Regions from separate parts of the Alicycliphilus soli genome, predicted to be linked through region 3. Evidence: riboswitches for the same ligand, from Rfam matches in the RefSeq annotation. Region 3 holds a riboswitch; each other region holds the start of a gene.
The links. A riboswitch is a leader RNA that binds a small molecule or an ion and turns the genes downstream of it on or off. The one in region 3 is predicted to bind cobalamin.
Positions count from the first base shown of each region.

Region 1: linked by a shared signal. The riboswitch ahead of bluB (5,6-dimethylbenzimidazole synthase) and the one ahead of ABUE11_RS17585 (ABC transporter substrate-binding protein) in region 3 are both predicted to bind cobalamin.
Region 2: linked by a shared signal. The riboswitch ahead of ABUE11_RS12600 (TonB-dependent receptor) and the one ahead of ABUE11_RS17585 (ABC transporter substrate-binding protein) in region 3 are both predicted to bind cobalamin.

Region 1 covers NZ_CP160388.1:1,123,454-1,129,452, forward strand. Annotated here, with positions in the region: gene ABUE11_RS05325 (cobyric acid synthase) at 1-1,008, shown strand, start outside; cobalamin riboswitch at 1,034-1,225, shown strand; gene bluB (5,6-dimethylbenzimidazole synthase) at 1,270-2,031, shown strand; gene cobT (nicotinate-nucleotide--dimethylbenzimidazole phosphoribosyltransferase) at 2,120-3,205, shown strand; gene ABUE11_RS05340 (macro domain-containing protein) at 3,299-3,802, shown strand; gene nth (endonuclease III) at 3,825-4,463, opposite strand; gene ABUE11_RS05350 (PLP-dependent aminotransferase family protein) at 4,548-5,744, shown strand; gene ABUE11_RS05355 (SlyX family protein) at 5,759-5,977, shown strand.
Region 2 covers NZ_CP160388.1:2,642,875-2,648,873, forward strand. Annotated here, with positions in the region: gene ABUE11_RS12595 (cobyrinate a,c-diamide synthase) at 1-779, opposite strand, end outside; gene ABUE11_RS12600 (TonB-dependent receptor) at 788-2,668, opposite strand; cobalamin riboswitch at 2,751-3,001, opposite strand; gene ABUE11_RS12605 (DUF904 domain-containing protein) at 3,037-3,258, shown strand; gene ABUE11_RS12610 (cell division protein ZapA) at 3,255-3,617, shown strand; gene ABUE11_RS12615 (EAL domain-containing protein) at 3,884-5,999, opposite strand, start outside.
Region 3 covers NZ_CP160388.1:3,735,652-3,741,650, forward strand. Annotated here, with positions in the region: gene ABUE11_RS17565 (OprD family outer membrane porin) at 1-724, shown strand, start outside; gene ABUE11_RS17570 (pseudoazurin) at 721-1,161, opposite strand; gene ABUE11_RS17575 (ABC transporter ATP-binding protein) at 1,169-1,963, opposite strand; gene ABUE11_RS17580 (iron ABC transporter permease) at 1,960-3,033, opposite strand; gene ABUE11_RS17585 (ABC transporter substrate-binding protein) at 3,030-4,037, opposite strand; cobalamin riboswitch at 4,159-4,339, opposite strand; gene ABUE11_RS17590 (GNAT family N-acetyltransferase) at 4,451-4,780, shown strand; gene ABUE11_RS17595 (VWA domain-containing protein) at 4,854-5,543, opposite strand; gene ABUE11_RS17600 (ATP-binding protein) at 5,588-5,999, opposite strand, start outside.

The DNA of each region.
Region 1 (5,999 bases), 1.2 Mb from region 3:
GTGAACATGCGCGTGGCGCGCCACGTCCAGGCGCGCTGTCTGCTCGCGGCCGACATCGACCGCGGCGGCGCCTTTGCCCATCTGTACGGCACCTGGGCGCTGCTGCCGGAGGAGGATCGCGCGCTGATCGCGGGCTTTGTGCTCAACAAGTTCCGTGGCGATGCGGCGCTGCTGGCCCCCGCGCCCGAGATGCTGAAGGAAAAGACGGGCGTGCCCGTGGTCGCCACCATCCCCATGCAATGGAACCATGGCCTGCCGGAAGAAGATGGTGTTTTTGACGCCCGCAGCACCGGGCAGGGCGCCATCCACACGCGCATCGCCGTGGTGGCCTATCCGCGCATCAGCAATCTCGACGAGTTCCAGCCGCTCAAGAACCTGCCCGGCGTGCACCTGGCCTGGGCGCGCAGCCCGGCCGAGCTGGAGGGCGCCGACTGGATCATCCTGCCCGGCAGCAAGGCCACGGCCGCGGACCTGGCCTGGCTGCGTGCCCAGGGGCTCGATGCCGCCATCGCCCAGCATGCCGCGCGCGGCGGCCGCGTGCTGGGCGTCTGCGGCGGCCTGCAGATGCTGGGCGAGGCGCTGATCGACACCCAGGGCGTGGACGGCAACGGTCCGGGCCTGGGCCTGCTGCCGCTGGTCACGAGCTTCGAGGCCACCAAGACCGTGCGCCTGACGCAGGCGCGCTTTGGCGCCGCGCAGGGCGCCTGGCAGGCGCTGGCGGGCGTGGCCGTGCAGGGCTACGAGATCCACCACGGCCAGACCGCACAGCACCCGGCCATGGCCGCCAAGGGCGACGTGGCGCGCGAGCTGATCCCCGGCCTGGCCTGGCAGAACCAGGGCGGCAACGTGCTCGGCCTGTACCTGCACGGCATGTTCGAGGATGCGGCCGTGCTGCGCGCGCTGTTTGGCGCCGGCGCGCCCACGCTGGACGCCGCGCTCGATGGCCTGGCCGGCTGCATCGCGCGGCACTTTGCGCCCGGGGTGCTGGACGCCCTGGCCGCGCATTGATTGCGTGGGGCGCCTGCCGCGGTTGCTATCATCCGCGCCCTCAGGTGCCCGTGGTCGCAAGGCCGGGGGAGAATCGGGAAGGCGGTGCAAGTCCGCCGCGTGCCCAACGCTGTAAGGAGGATGACCCCCGCTCGATGCCACTGGCCGCCAAGGCCGGGAAGGCGCGGGGGCCAGTGGAGTCCGAGCCAGAAGACCGGCCTGAACGTTCAACGCGCTGCAAGGCCGGGCAGCGTGCGATCTATTCACGCACAGGGGACTGCCATGAATACCGACGAGGCGCAAGCCACGCCAGGCGCGCACGCCTTTACACCCGAGGCCCGCGACGCCGTCTACCACGCCATTTTTTCGCGCCGTGACGTGCGCGGGCAGTTTCTGCCCACGCCCGTGCCCGACGAGGTGCTGAGCCGCATCCTCACCGCCGCGCACCATGCGCCCTCGGTGGGCTTCATGCAGCCCTGGAACTTCCTCGTGGTGCGCGCGCAGGACGCCAAGCGCCGCGTGCACGACGCCTTCGCCAGGGCCCATGCCGAGGCCGCCGACATGTTCCAGGACGAAAAACGCGCCATGTACCAGCGCCTCAAGCTCGAGGGCATTCTGGAGGCGCCCGTCGGCATCTGCATCACCTGCGACCGCGAGCGCACCGGGCCCGTGGTGCTGGGGCGCACCCACATGAAGACCATGGACCTGTACAGCAGCGTCTGCGCCGTGCAGAACCTGTGGCTGGCCGCGCGCGCCGAGGGGCTGGGCGTGGGCTGGGTCAGCATCTTTCACCAGGCCGACCTGCAGCAGGCGCTGGCCATCCCCAGGAACATCACCCCCATCGCCTACCTGTGCGTGGGCTATGTGAGCCATTTTCACGACCGGCCCGAGCTCGAGACCGCCGGCTGGCTGCCGCGCCTGCCCATGGAAGAGCTGGTGTACTTCGAGCAGTGGGGCCGGCGCGACGACCGGCAGCCGCTCGTCGAGCACCTGCGGCGCGACCAGGCCGCGGCGCAGCGCAGCCGGCGCGCCGGCGCGGTGTGAGACGCCGAGCCCACCCATTCCACCTGCTTTCATCGATGCGCAGGCCCGTGCGCGGGCCGCGCTTTCTTTGTCCATAGTTGCAACATCCATGACCACCCCATCGACTACCTCTACGTCCTTCACGCTGCCTCCGATTGCCGACCTCGCAGACCCGCAGCTCACGGTCGCCCTGCAGCACCGGCTGGACCACAAGACCAAGCCGCTGGGCGCACTCGGGCGCCTGGAGGCGCTCGCATTGCGCCTGGGCCAGATCCTGGGCACCGACACCCCCGTGCTGCGCGCGCCGCAGGTGCTGGTCTGCGCGGCCGACCATGGCCTGGCGGCGCGGGGCGTGTCCGCCTACCCAAGCGACGTGACCTGGCAGATGGTGGAGAACTTCCTCGCCGGCGGCGCTGCCGTGAGCGTGCTGGCACGCCAGCATGGCCTGCAGCTCACCGTGGCCGACTGCGGCGTGGCGCGCGAGATTCCCGCGCGCGCGGCCGCACCGGGGGCGCCGCGCCTGGTCAGCTGCCGCATTGCCGCGGGCACGCAGGACGCGAGCGGCGGCCCGGCCATGAGCGCCGCGCAGTGCGAGCAGGCGCTGGCCAACGGCATGGCCATCGTGCGCGGCCTGCCCGGCAATGTGCTGCTGCTGGGTGAGATGGGCATAGGCAACACCTCGGTGGCCTCGCTGCTGCTGGCGCGGCTCGCCGGCGTGGCGCTGGCCGACTGCGTGGGCGCCGGCACGGGGCTGGACGAGACGGGCATCGCACGCAAGCGCGCCGTGCTGCAGCGGGCGCTCGATGCCAACGCCGGTGCCACCGAGCCGCTGGCCGCGCTCGCGGCCCTGGGCGGGTTCGAGGTCGCCACGCTCACGGGCGCCGTGCTGCAGGCCGCGGCCGAGCGCCGCGTGATCGTGGTCGACGGCTTCATCACCAGCGCCGCCGTGCTGGTGGCCGCACGCCTGGCGCCCCATGTGCTGCAGCGCTGCGTGTTCGCCCACCGCTCGGGCGAGCGCGGCCATGCGTTCATGCTGCAGGCGCTGCAGGCCGAGCCGCTGCTGGACATGGGCCTGCGCCTGGGCGAAGGCTCGGGCGCCGCCCTGGCCTGGCCGCTGCTGGAATCGGCCTGCCGCGTGCTGCGCGAGATGGCGAGCTTCGAGAGCGCGGGTGTCGCCGGGCCCAGCGAGTCTTGATCTGGGTTAATGCGGGTAAACCCTGGGGTGCTATGGTTTCTGTGAGGGAAGGGCAAACGGTATTGCCCACCTCCATCACAGAAAGGACAGCGAATGATCAAAGAAGTCACCGGCGACATCCTGCTCAGCAAGGCGGATCTGTTGGCACATGGCATTTCGGCCCAGGACCCCTTCGACAGCGGCCTGGCCCTGGCGCTGCGCGAGCGCTGGCCTTCGCTGGTCAAGGACTACCGCCACGACACGCGTTCCAACGCCATAGGCGCGGGCGAGGTCTGGGCGTGGACGGGCGTGCAGGAAGGCGGCGGCGTGCGCCGCATCATGAACCTGGTCACGCAGAACACGCTGGGCCAGGGCCCGACGGCAAAACCTGGCAAGGCCAGCATCGAAAACGTGCGCGCCGCGCTGCAGAACCTGGCCCGCTTCGTGCGCCAGGAGCAGATCACCAGCGTCGCCCTGCCGCGTCTGGCCACGGGTGTGGGCGGCCTGGAGTGGGACGAGGTCAGGCCGCTCATCACGCAATACCTGGGCGAGTTGGGCGTGCCCGTGATCGTCTACAGCACCTACCGCAAGGACATGCAGGCCGACGAAGGGCTGTGATGGCCCAGATTGCCGGCGCCGCTCAAGGCGCCGGCGTCTTGGGCTCGTAGTCGCAATAGGGCGCCACAGCGCATTCCCAGCAGCGTGGCTTGCGCGCCTGGCAGACATAGCGGCCCAGCAGGATCAGCCAGTGGTGCGCGTCCACCAGGTACTGCTGCGGCACGCGTTCGAGCAGGCGCTGCTCCACCTCCAGCGGGTTCCTGCCCGGCGCCAGGCCCGTGCGGTTGGACACGCGAAAGATATGCGTGTCCACCGCCATGGTGGGCTGGCCGAAGGCCACGTTGAGCACCACGTTGGCCGTCTTGCGCCCCACGCCGGGCAACTGCTCGAGCGCCTCGCGCGTGCGCGGCACCTGGCCGCCATGCTGCTCCACCAGGATGCGGCAGGTGGCCAGCAGGTTCTTGGCCTTGGTGCGGTACAGGCCTATGGTCTTGATGTAGCCCTCCAAGCCCTCCAGGCCCAGGTCGAGGATGGCCTGGGGCGTGTTCGCCACCGGGAACAGCCGGCACGTGGCCTTGTTCACGCCCACGTCGGTGGCCTGGGCCGAGAGCAGTACCGCGGCCAGCAGCTCGAACACATTGGTGTATTCCAGCTCGGTATTGGGCTGGGGGTTGGCGGCCTTGAGGGTGGCGAAGAAGGCTTCTATATCGCGGGGCTTCATGGCGGTGATTGTCACCGCGCCGGCGAGGGCGCCGCGATTGGCGACAATGCAGGATTGTTCGCCAACCGCTCTGCCACCCACGCCATGCAATTTGCCGACCGTCTCGACAACGTAGAAACCTCCGCCATCCGCGAGCTGTTCAAGCTGCTGGGCAAGCCCGGCATCATCAGCTTTGCGGGCGGCTTTCCCGACAGCGCCATGTTCGACGTGGAGGGCATTCGCGAGGCCAGCGCCCGCGCCCTGGCCGAGGAGCCCGGCGCCGCACTGCAATACGGTGCCACCGAGGGCTACGAGCCGCTGCGCGCGCAGCTCTCGGCCTTCATGTCCGAAAAGGGCGCGCGGGACGTGGCCCCGGGCGAGCTCATCGTCACCACCGGCAGCCAGCAGGCGCTGGACCTGCTGGGCAAGACCATGATCAGCCCTGGGGACAAGGTGATCGTCGAGGGCCCGACGTTTCTCGCCACCATCCAGTGCTTTCGCCTCTATGGCGCCGAGCTCATCAGCGCGCCCATCGACGGCGATGGCGTGAACACGGATGCGCTGGAGCGGCTCATCGCCGAGCACCGGCCCAAGCTTGTGTACCTGATTCCCACCTTCGGCAACCCCAGTGGCGCCACGCTGAGTCTGGCGCGGCGCAAGAAGGTGCTGGAGCTGGCCGTCAAGTACCAGACGCTTGTCGTCGAGGACGATCCCTATGGCGACCTGTACTTTGGCGAGGCCCCGCCGCCCAGCCTGCTGGCGCTGTCGCACGAGGTGGCGGGCAGCCGCGCGCTGCTGGCGCATTGCGGCAGTCTGAGCAAGGTGCTCTCGCCCGGCCTGCGCGTGGGCTGGCTCATCGCCGCGCCCGAGCTCCTGGCCAAGGCCACCATGTGCAAGCAGTTCAGTGATGCCCACACCAGCACCTTTGCCCAGGCCACGGCGGCGCAATACCTCAAGGCCGGGCGCATGCCGGCCACGCTGGCCCATGTGCGCGCCGTGTACGCCGAGCGCGCCCAGGCCATGGGCGATGCGCTGCGCGCCGAACTGGGCGCGGCCGTGGACTTCGTCCAGCCACGCGGCGGCCTGTTCGTGTGGGCGCGCCTCACGGGTGCGGGCGGCGTGCTGGCCGACGGCAATGTGCTCGCCAAGCGCGCCATCGACCAGGGCGTGGCCTTTGTGCCGGGCGCGCCGTTCTTCTGCGCCCAGCCCGACCCGGCCACGCTGCGCCTGTCGTTCGCCACGGCCGATGTGGCGAAGATTCGCGAGGGCGTGGCGCGCCTGGGCGCTGCGCTGCGGGGCTGACGGAGGCTGACGCCATGGACGACGCACGGCAGAGGCTGGAAGAGCGCCTCGAGGCGCTGGAGGTCAAGGTGGCCTTCACCGAGGACATGCTCGACCAGCTCAACCTGACCATCTACCGCCAGCAGCAACAGATCGAGCAGCTCGTGCGCGAAGTGGTGCAGCTGCGCCAGCAGCAGCCCGAGGGTGGAGCGGCAGTGCGCAGCCTGCGCGACGAGCTGCCGCCGCATTATTGAAGCTCGTGCGGCAACAGAAGAG
Region 2 (5,999 bases), 1.1 Mb from region 3:
TAGATGAAGGCAAAGGCCGCATCGCGCGCCACGGCCACGGTGCGCCCGGCCAGCAGCGGCGGCACGGCGGCCTCGGGCTGCGGCGCGAAGTCCACGGCAAAGCGCTCGAGCGCCCTCGCGTCCATCTGGCCGAGCGGCGTGGCGGCGAGCGCGTCGGCCGCGGCGTCCAGGCGCGCAATGGCGTCGGGCAGCTCGTGCGCGGCCACCAGGCCCAGATGGCGCTCGGGCAGGAGCGGCCCGCCGCCCTCGCCCGCCAGGCGCGGCAGCGCGCCCAGCCAGTCCGCGCCGTCGCGCAGACCATCCTTCAGCAGCTGCGCGTGGTGCGCGCCGGCCACGCGGTTGGCCAACACCCCCGCCCAGGGCAGGCCGGGACGGAAGGTCTTGAGGCCATGCGCAATGGCGCCCAGCGTACCGCCCATGGCCCAGGCATCGACGACGGCGAGCACCGGCACACCAAAGCGCGCGGCCAGGTCGGCCACGCTGTCCGCGCCGTCGAATAGGCCCATCACGCCCTCGATGAGCAGCAGGTCGGCATCGCCCGCCGCGGCGTACAGGCGCGCGGCGCAGTCCTCGGCGCCCGTCATCCACAGGTCGAGCTGCTGCACGGGCGCGCCGCTGGCGAGCTGGTGCCAGTAGGGGTCCAGATAGTCCGGCCCGCACTTGAACACGCGCACGCGCCGGCCCTGCCGGGCGTGCAGGCGCGCAAGCGCCGCGGTAACGGTGGTCTTGCCCTGGCCGGAGGCGCAGGCGGCGGTGATCAAGGCGGGGCAGCGGTGCATGGCGGACCTTAACGCGGCGCCCACTTCAGACCGACATAAACCGTGCGCCCACCCGTGGCGTAGGTGCGTGCGGTCTGGTAGTCCCTGTCGGCGAGGTTGTCCACGCGTGCGAGCAGCGTCACGTCGCGGCCCAGACGCTTGGAGGTGTAGAGGTTGACCGTGGTGTAACCGCCGAGCACGTTGGTGTTGGCGGCGTTGTCGTAGCGGCGTGCCGAGGCGTAGAGCTCGGCGCCCAGCGTCCAGCCCGCAACCATGGTGTCGGCGCCCAGCGTGGCGTAGCGCTTGGCGCGGCGCGCGAGCTGCCTGCCGCTGTCCAGGTCACGCGGGTTCTGCCAGTCCATGGAGCCATGCAGCGACACGCCGGCGATGCGGTGCGTGGCCGACAGCGTCACGCCCTTGTATTCGGCGCGGCCCACGTTTTCGTAGCAGCCAAAGGCCGATGCGCAGCTGCCAGCGGCGCCGAAGTTGATGAGGTTGGTCACGCGGTTGCGGTAGGCCACCAGGCCCACGCTGCTCGCGCCCTGGCTCCAGCGCGTGCCGATCTCGATGTTGCGGCCCTTCTCGGGCTGCAGGCCGGGCGCACCGTACTCGCTGAAGCGCTGGTAGAGCGTGGGCGCGCGGAACGACGTGCCGCCCGCGGCCGTGATGCGCCACTGCGGCGTGATCGCGTAGCCATAGGACAGGCTGCCCGTGCCCTTGCCGCCGAACTCGCTGTCGTCGTCATAGCGCAGGTTGGCCTGCAGCGCGTGCGCACCCTGGTTCAGCCCATAGCCCAGAGCCAGGGCGTTCTGCGAGCGGTCACGTTGGAGGTCTCCCACGAAGGCCGTGGCAGGGTTGTGCAGCTCGTCCTCACGACGCTCCAGCGCCGCGGTGAACAGGTGGGCACCCAGGCGCCACTCGTTCTGCAGCAGGTAGTTGCGCAGCGTGGTCTCGGTCATGTAGAAGTTGGGCGTGGTGCTGTACTTGCTGTCCGACTGCGTGACCTGCACTCGCGTCTTGTACACATCGCTCCACTGGGCCAGCCAAGCCAGGCCACCAGTGCGCAGCTGGTGGTGGTTGCGGTCGTCGGCGGTCAGGCTGCCGTCGTACTGCGAGTTGAGATTGCTGGCCAGCAATGTGCCCTCGATGCGGTGGGTCTTGTTGATCTGCAGGCCCACCTTTGCATTGGCCGTGCTGCGGCGATAGCCGTCGTCGTCCGGGTTGTAGGCCGCGCCCACGCGCGTGCTGAAGCCATCGGCGCGCTCGTGCGACAGGCCGAGCGAATAGTCCACCATGCCGCTGCCGCCGCTCACGCCGGCCTGCACGGTGCGCGTGCCCTGGTTGCCCAGGCCCACGCCCACGTACGGTGCAGGGGCGCCCTCACCCTTCTTGGTAAACAACTGGATCACGCCGCCAATGGCGTCGGAGCCGTAGACGGCGGCCGCAGGGCCGCGCACGACCTCGATGCGGTCGATCTGCGACAGCGGAATCTGCTCCCAGACCACGCCGCCCGTGGACTGGGAGTCCAGGCGCACGCCATCGAGATACACGGCCGTGAAGCGCGACTCGGCTCCGCGCAGGTAGACGCTGCCGCTGCTGCCCTGGCCACCGTTGCGCGAGATCTGCACGCCGGGCAGGCGCGCGATCACGTCGATGACGCCGGTGGCGCCGCTGGCCTCGATGGTTTCGCGGTCGACGATGGAGACGTCGGACACCAGGTCAGACAGCGGCTGGGCCACGCGCGTGGCGGTTACCACGGTCTCGCGCAGTTGCTGCTCGGTGGCGGCCTGCGCCACCAGGGTCTGGGCCATGACCGGCCAGGCGGCGCCCAGCGCCAGGGTCAGCGCGGTCACGCGCACATGGGTGGCCAGTGCGGTGCTGCGCACTTTGGACGAACGGATCTTCTTCATGTGGGAAAAACGGGAATATCGCCACAGCCGACCTCCCCGTCGGCACCTGGGCATCACGGTCACACCGCCCTGGCAAAAGGGCTGGCGAAACCACCTTGTTGGCCGGTATCCGGGCTGGCGGGACAGCTTTCACGGCCTTCCCAGGCACTTGTTCAAGGCACCCAGTGGCATGAGAATGTGAAAGCGGAGCCGAGACAGGACGGCTCATCCGCTGACCGTTGCGGGGGCAGCGCAGGCTGGGGGTGTGCTTCGTGGCGAAGGCCCCTCCCTGCTTCCCGTTGAACTGCGGCCGCGTGAACCACGGCAGCGAGCACCAACGACATCGATTTTACGGGTAAACCCACTGTCACCCTACAATGCGCGGTTCTATGGCCACACCCCACCCCATCGATCTGATTGCGCAGCGCGTCGAGCGCCTGCTGCTGCGCCACGCCGAACTGGAGCGCACCAACGCCCTGCTGGCCGAGCAGGTGGCCACGCTGACCCAGGAGCGCGACTCGCTCAAATCCCGTCTCGGTGCGGCGCGCTCGAGAATCGATGCGCTGCTCGAACGCCTGCCCGAAAACAATCCGACCAAGGACGCGCCATGAAGCAGCTCGAGGTTCAGATCCTGCAGCAAAGCTACCTGCTGGCCTGCCCCGAGGGCCAGGAATCACGCCTGCTCGAGGCGGTGGAACGCGTGGACACGGCCATGACCCGCATTCGCGACGCCGGCAAGGTGCGCGCGCGTGAACGCATCGCCGTGCTGGCGGCCCTCAACCTGGCGTTCGAGATCGCAGACCGCGAAGCCGCCGACCTGGCCGCTGCCAGTCAAAGGCCTGCAATGCCCGAGGCGGCCGACGCTGCCGATGCCCCCGACTCGGCATTGCCGGCTGAACAGGACGCGCGCGTGCAACAGCTGCTTCTGCGCCTCGACGAGGCTCTCGGCGAAGACACCAGCCCGCTGTAACCAGGCCATGCCGGCAGGCGGCAGAGGCTGTTCGCAGCAATTACAATGGAGCCGTCTGCGATGCTGCCGGGCTTTATATTTCCTTGAACCAATGCTCAACGAGCTCGGGCTTGGTACATTGCCTGGTGAGCGTGATCATCTCGCGTCAGATGAACCCAACGCCTGGTTGCCCTCGCCCACCTGAACCCCCGGTTCAGGATGCCGGTCCGGTAGCTTTCGCAGACACCTCTGATTTTTGAGCCCGCGTCGGCGCCTCGCCTTCGCCGTCAATGCTTGGTTGCACGCGACCGGCAAACGGGCCTCACGACCGGGCGCTTGGGCTTCGCAGGCAGCTTGGAGAATTCCGCCGCGCGGCTGCGCAGTTCAGCGGCCGGCAAGGCCGGCGCGCACAGGTAGCCCTGGTAGTGCTCACACCCCATGTCCTGCAGCAACTGGCGCTGCGCCTGTGTTTCCACTCCCTCGGCAACCACCTCGATTCCGAGGGCGCGGCCCATGCTGACAACGGCCTGGACAATGGCACAGTCGCCTTCGTCGGCCGGCAGGCCGCATACGAAGGTTCTGTCGATCTTGAGCCTGTGAATGGCCAGCTTCTTCAGATAGGCCAGGCTGGAATAGCCCGTACCAAAATCGTCGATGGCAAGGCGGAGTCCCATGCCGGTCAATGCCGCAAGCACCTGCTCCATCTCCTTTGCATCGTGCAGCAGTACGCTTTCGGTGAGTTCCAATTCCAGCTGCTGCGCCGGCAAGCCATATCGACTGAGCAATGTCGCAACGCGCTCCACAAAACCGACCTGCCGGAACTCCAGCGCGGAGACATTCACGGACATCAGCAGCGAGGTGCCGCGGTCATGCCAGTAGGCCGCCTCCTTGATCGCCTGCTCCATCACCCAGGCGCCCAGAGTGACAATGAAGCCGGACTCCTCCGCGAGCGGGATGAACACGCCCGGCGATACGACACCCAATTCCGGATCCGTCCACCGGGCCAACGCCTCCACACCAACAATGGTTCCGGCGTTCATGTCCACCTGAGGCTGGAAATGCACCGTCATATGCCCCTGCCCCAGCGCCTGGCGCATGGCATGCTCCATCTTCATGCGCGACAGCAGATTGGCATTCATCTGTGGCCGATAGAAACCGTAGCTGCCGCGCCCACGTTCCTTGACCTGATACATGGCAGTATCGGCCTGCTTGATGAGCTCATCGAGCGAGTCACCGTCCTGCGGGAACATGGACAGGCCAATGCTGCATTGAATGGAGAACGCCATCCCATCGAGCACAAAGGGTGACTGCATTTCATCGATCATGCGCCGCGCCACCGCCTCGGCAACCTCCGTATCGGCACCGTGCAGGTAGATCACGAACTCATCGCCACCGAGGCGGCACAGCATGTCCGATTGACGCAAGCAATGCAGAAGGCGCTCGGACACCAGTTTGAGCACGCGGTCGCCGAAGGCGTGTCCCAGCGAGTCATTGACGATCTTGAAGCGATCGAGATCCAGAAAAAGAATTGCGAATCCGTCACCGCTGGCGCGCGAGGCCTCGATGGCGGCGCCGACCCTCTTGGACAAGAGCCGTCCATTGGGCAGGCCGGTGAGTGTGTCGCTGTACGCAAGCTCCTCTATGCGCTGCTTGGCTGCCAGTTGCTGCGTCAGGTCACGCATGAAGCCTATGCTTTGCTGCGTGCCTCCGTCGTCATCTCTAAGAGCCACCCAGGACAGGTGCACGCTGCAATGGAGGCCATCACCCCGGCGCAGGGGCAGCTCCCCTCCCCAATGACCTTGATGCAACCACGCGCGATGCACCTCGGGCAGGAGGTCGCTCTGACGTTGCGCCGATGCAAAGAGACTGGTCACAGGCTGTCCCACCGCATGCTCCGCCGACGCCCCCAGCAGTTGAGCACATGCGGCATTGATGCGTGTGATCACACCATGCTTGTCCGCGATGAAGATGGCGTCCAGGCTCGACTCGAACACCCTCGCTGCCAGCCTCAGATCGGCTTCAGCCATGTGCTGCGCAGTGATGTCGCGATAGGCATACACACGACCTGCGGGACGCCCCTGGACAAGTTGCGGCCTGGAGCGCTGCTCCACGATGGTGCCGTTGCGCAATCGCAGAACATCTGCCGTCTCGCAAGCGGGTTCGTGCGCAATCGCTGCCAGTCGCGCACGGAAGAACTCCGAATCCAGCGCCTGGCTTTGCATGTACGCCCAAATCGCAGCGTCATCGCGCTTCAACAGCAATTCGTGTGGCAGCTGCCATATCTGTGCCAGGCGCTGATTGAAGGCCCGCAGGTGCCCCTGCAGGTCGCAGGTCAGCACGCCATCGACCGACGAATCGAGCGTAGCGCGCAACTCGGAAAGCAATGCCTCCAGTTCCAGGCGC
Region 3 (5,999 bases):
TCTGCTGGCCAACTACTCGGGCATCAATGCCTCGGCCTTCGCCTTTGCCGGCGGCACATGGAGCACGCCCATCAACGGCCTGGGCCTCACCGGCTACTGGGGCCAGTATGAGGATGCGTGGAACACCTGGTACCTGGGCAGCTTCTACAAGATGGCCCTGGCCAACAAGCAGTCCCTGAGCCTGAGCCTGAACCTCTACCGCAACACCGACACGGGCAAGGCGCTGGCCGGCGCAGTGGACAACACCACCTGGAGCCTGATGAGCAGCTATGCCTTCGGCCCCCACAAGCTGGGCCTGGGCTACCAGAAGGTCGATGGCGACACGCCGTTCGACTATGTCAACCGCGGCTCGATCTGGCTCGAAAACGCCATGCAGCTGTCGGACTTCAACGCGCCACACGAAGCCTCGTGGCAGCTCAAGTACGACGTGGACCTGGGCCAGCTCGTCACCCCCGGCCTGAGCGCCGGCCTGGCCTACACGCGCGGCAGCGGCATCGACTACCGCCGCGCAGGCAGCGTCTACAACGGCTACCTGGGCACCGGCAGCGCGGGCGGCAAACACTGGGAGCGTGACCTGATCGTGCGCTACACCGTGCAGTCCGGCCAGGCCAAGGGACTGGCGCTGCAGCTGCGCTGGAGCGTGCACCGCGCCAACGCGGCCCAGGGCGAGCTCAACGTCAATCAGCTGAGGCTGCTGGCGGAAATGCCTGTGCGCATCCTCTAGCGCGTCTGGCGCGTGACGATGTCCTGCAGGCGCTCACGCGCCTTGGCAGGCACGCTGTCGGGCAGCTGCAGTGCCGACAGCGGGGCATCGCCCACCTGCACCAGCATGACCATGCCCATGGCGTAGTGCGGCAGGCATTTGATGCCGTAGAGGCCTGGCTCGTCGAACGTCACCTCGATTTCCTCGTCGATCCTGCCCATGAATGGTTTGGCCGCGGGCGGCAGGATCTCGGGCATGGAGGCGGCGTTGTGCGTGCGGTTCGTGGCCAGAAACTTCAGCCTGTCGCCGGGCGCGAGCCTGACGAAGTCCGGCTCGTAGACCATGGCGCCGCCCTCGCCGCGGTTGCGCATCTTGATCTCAATGGTTTCGGCCTGCACGGACGAGACGCCCAGGGCGGCGCCCAGCAACAGGGCCATCAGCGGTATGCGGTGGTTCATGATGGGTTCAGGAGGTGGATGAGGAAGAAAGAGAGGCGAAGCGCAACACGCGGCTGCCGTCGTGCGGATCGGCGAGCATGCGCATCTCCACCCGAAAGACCTCGCGCACCAGCGCCGGTGTCAGCACCTCGGCGGGCGCTCCGGTGCACACCAGGCGCCCCTGCTGCATGACGGCCAGGCGGTCGCAGGCCAGCGCCTGATTGAGGTCGTGCACGGCCATCACCTTGGTGATGGGCAGATCGGCGATGAGCTGCATCAGCGACAGCTGCTGGTGGATGTCCAGGTGGTTGCTCGGCTCGTCGAGCAGCAGCACGCCGGGCTGCTGCGCCAGCGCGCGCGCGATGTGCACGCGCTGGCGCTCGCCGCCCGAGAGTTCGTGCCAGGCGCTGGCGTGGCGCTCGTGCATGCCCACGGCCTCGAGCGCGTCGTGAACGATCCGGCGGTCATGGTCGGACAGCGGCGCGAGCGTGGACAGCCAGGGCGTGCGCCCGAGCTCCACGGCATCGTGCACGGTGATGGCCTCCTGCGTCTCTGCCATCTGCGACACGAAGGCCAGACGCTGCGCTATCGCCCGCCGGGGCAGGCGGCGCATGCACTGGCCGTCGAGCAGCACCTGACCCTGCTGCGGCGCCATCACGCCGGCGAGCAGGCGCAGCAGGGTGGACTTGCCCGAGCCATTGGGCCCGATGAGACCCAGGGTCTCGCCCGCGCACACCTGCAGATGCACGTCGTGCAGAATGCGCCTCTTCTGCGCCTGCCAGCACAGGCCCAGCGCCTGCAGCACGGGGGTCGCTGGCTTCATGACGGCCTCCCCCGGCCCGCGCGCAGCAAGATGGCGGCAAACACCGGCGCGCCCACCAGCGCGGTAATCACGCCTATGGGCAGCACCTGGCCCGCAATGAGGGTGCGCGAGACCACATCCGCCGCAATCAGGAACACCGCACCGATGAGCGCACTGACGGGCAGCAGCCGCTGGTGGCGCACCCCCACCAGAAAACGCGCCGCATGGGGAATGACCAGGCCGACAAAACCGATGGCGCCGACGATGGACACCATCACGGCCGTGGCCAGTGCGGCCGTCAGCAGCATGACGAGCTGCACGCGCCGCACGGGCACGCCCATGGCCAGGGCCGACTCGGTGCCGAAGATGAAGGCATCGAGCGCACGCGTGTGCCACAGGCAGACGATCAGCGCCGCGCAGGCCACGCCCGCCGCCAGGGCCGTGTCGGGCCAGCGCACGCCACTGAGGTTGCCCAGCAGCCAGAACATGATGCCGCGCGCCTGCTCGGCGCTGCCCGACTTGGTGATGATCAGCGAGGTCAGGGCATTGAACAGCTGCGACCCCGCAATCCCCGCCAGCACGATCTGCCCGCTGTTGCGCAGCCCGCCGCCGCCCGCGGCATGCGCGAGCAGGGCCACGAGCGCGAACGCGCACAGCGCCCCCACGAAGGCACCCGTGGTCATGGACAGCGCACCCGCGCCCAGGCCGGCGACGCTGACCAGCACCGCGCCCGTCGATGCGCCGGCCGAGATGCCCAGCAGATAGGGCTCGGCCAGCGCATTGCGCAACAGCGACTGCAGCACCACGCCCGACAGCGCCAGGCCCGCCCCACAGCTGGCCGCCACCAGCGCGCGTGGCAGGCGGTAGTTCCAGACAATGCCCTGGTTGATCGGGTCGATGTCATGGCCCGCACCCGCGAGCTTGTTGGCCAGCACCTCGTAGACCATGCGCACCGGTATCGGCGTCTCGCCGATGGCAATGCCCAGCACCACGGCCACCAGCAGCAGCGCCACGGCGAGCGCCGTGCGCACACCTATGCGCCACGCGAGCCGCAGCGGCCTGTTGCTGCCGGGTGCGGGGCCGCAGCTCACCGGGCGCCGCCCTGAAGCTTGAGCACCGCGTCGGCGATCTGCTCCATGCCATCGACCATGCGGATCGAGCCCTGCAGCGCGTCGGCATCGACGATGACGATGCGGTTGTGCTTGACCGCGTCCATGTGGCGGGTCACCGGGTCGGACTGCAGGAACTGCAGCTTCTTCTGATAGTCGTCCGCGGGGAAGCGGCGACGGTCCATGCGCGCGATGATCAGCACCGAGGGGTTGGCCTTGGCCAGCGTCTCCCAGCCTACGGTGGGCCATTCCTCGGCCGAGGTCACGACGTTGCGCAGGCCCAGGGTGCGCATCATGGTGCCCGCCACGCCCTTGGCGCCGGCCATGTAGGGGTCGATGGCCAGATCGGCGCTGGAGAACCACAGCGCCGCGCTCACGTCCTTGAGGCCCGTGGCCCGGACCTTGGCGACCGCCTGGGCCTGGCGCTCCACCAGGTCCTTGACCAGGGCCTCGCCGCGGTCCTGCACGTCGAAGATCTGCGCGAGCTGGCGCACGCTCTTGTACAACGACTGCACGTCGTAGACGGCGGTGCGTGTGCCGTCCGCGCCGCTCAGGTTGTTCTTGCCCTCGCAGTCCGAGGGCATGGCATAGGTGGCAATGCCCAGGTCGTGGAACTGCTCGCGCGTGCCGACCACGCCCTCCTTGCCCACCATCCACTCGAACTGCGACACCAGCAGCTGCGGACGCTTGCCGATCACGGCCTCGAAGCTGGGGTCGTTGTCCGCCAGGCGCGGCACCTTGTCATTGATGGCCTTGAACCGGGGTTGCACGGCGTTGAACCACAGCGCCGTGCCCACTACCTTGTCGCCCAGGCCCAGCGCGTACAGCATCTCGGTGCCCGCCTGGCCGATCGTGACCGCCGAGGCCGGCGCCTGCCTGAAGGTCTGCGCATGGCCGCAGTTGTGCACGGTCAGCGGGTATTCGGTGGCCTGGGCCGCCATGGTCAGCGCCAGGGCGGCCGTTGCGGCAAGGTGTCGGAGCATCATCACAGTCTCTTTCCGGAAAGCGCCGGTGCTGTGCTGACAAGAGAGCGGCGGGCTCCCACGCCGATGTGCTATTCACGCAAGGCAGGGGAAGCCGTTCACCTCCCGGGCACCCCGCCGGCAATGAATGAAGAAGCGCTCGGGCAGGTCTCCTGACTGGCAATTCATCGCAGCGCCTCACCTTCCCGGAAACGCCTTCCAGTGGTTTGCCGAAGCCTGCTCATTGCCTACAGTTGCGGGGGCAGTTCCATTTCCTGGATTCCCTGGGCCGATGGCCGAATGCCACCCGCCTTCCTTGCGGAGCCAAAGCGCCGGCAATGTAACCGAGAACGACCATATCCGTCAAAACCCTGATGCACCAACTCCACAATTGCGCTAGCGGGGATTTTTCCCGCTTCTCCATCGAGGGCGTCGACATGCTCGATGCCGAACTGCTCGGCTTCTTGCTGCGGGCGCGCGCCGCCATGTTCGGCACCCGCATGGACCAGGAAGCCATGCCGCCCGACCTCGAGCGGTTCGCGCAGAACTACGGCAGCGCACCCGGCTGCATGCTGGCGGCCCGCGACGCCGATGGCCGCGTGGTCGGCAGCATTGCCTGCCGCCCCTATGACCATCGCTTTGCCCATTTGCACTACGACGCGCGCGGCGTGGTCGAGGTGGTGCGTCTGTTCGTCGTGCCCGAGCTGCGCCGCCAGGGTCTGGCCCAGGCTCTGTTTCACCAGCTCCAGGCCTGGGCGGCGCAGTAGGGCGTGCACACGCTGTACCTGCACACCCATCCTTTCCTGCCCGGGGCCATCACCTTCTGGCAGCGCATGGGTTTCAGGCTGCTGTGCGTGGATGACGATCCGCTGTGGCAGACCACGCATATGGACCGGCCTGCCGCAGCGTGACATGTGCGCAGGCGTCCCAGGCGCGCGCCAGGCGCAGCGCGCCGCCGAAGGCGCGCTGCCCGGCATGGGCCGGCTGCTCACCATCGACCAGCACATGGGACAGGCCCTGCGGCGGCGTCCGGCGGGCCAGGGCCAGCACGTCGGTGCTGCGAAAGTCGCTCAGCAGCCACAGGATCCTGCGCTCCTCGGGGCGCCGGGCGAGCAGCGCCCAGGCCTCGTGCACGGCCTGCGCCAGCGGCGTGCCGCCGCCGCCATGCAGGGGCTCGATCAGCGCGGCATTGCAGCGCGGCGCGCGCCGCGGCGGCAGGCGCCATTGCACCTGGCCGGCGCCAAAGCACAGCAGGGCCACGGGCGTGCGCTGCAGATAGGCCCAGCGCAGCCATTGCAGCAGCAGGCCCTTGGCCTGGGCAAAGGCGCCGCTGGCCAGCATGGAGGCCGAGCAGTCGAGCACAAACACATGCAGCGCCTGGGCCTGGCCCCGGCCCTGGCGCCAGCGCAGATGCTCGAGTGCCAGCGGGCGCAGGCGCCCCGCGCGCAGCGTGGCAGGCCAATCGAGCACGGCGCCCGGCAGGCGCTGGCCCACGGGCTGCGCATGGCTGGCGAGTGCGGCGCCACCCATGGGCGCCGCCGCCTGCCCCCGGCCGGGGCGGTATGCCGTGGGCGCTAGCGCGGCTGGCCGGGGGCGCGGGCTTTTTTTGCGGCCAGGGCCTCCAGCGCCACAAGGGCCAGGGCGTCGGCCTCTCGCGCAGAGACCGGCGCGGCGGCCATGTGCCGGGGCTGCCCCCAGCCGGCCGGTGGCTGCTCCAGGCCGTCGCCACCGGGCTCCGGCGCGGCAGCGGCAGCGCCCGCGCTGCCCGGCCCCGCGTCCTTCGCGCCATCGTGGGATGACGGGGACACAGGCGCTACCTGGGGCGCAGTGGGCGTGGCATGGTCGGGCTGTTCCCGCCCCTGCCCCTGCGGCTCCCGCTGCTCCTGCAGGCCCTGCGCCGCGCGGTGCAGCAACACCAGCGGCGCCACGCGGGCCACATGGTCGGGGGTGATGGCCGCGCTGCCCTCCCAGGCGGCGAGCGCGCGC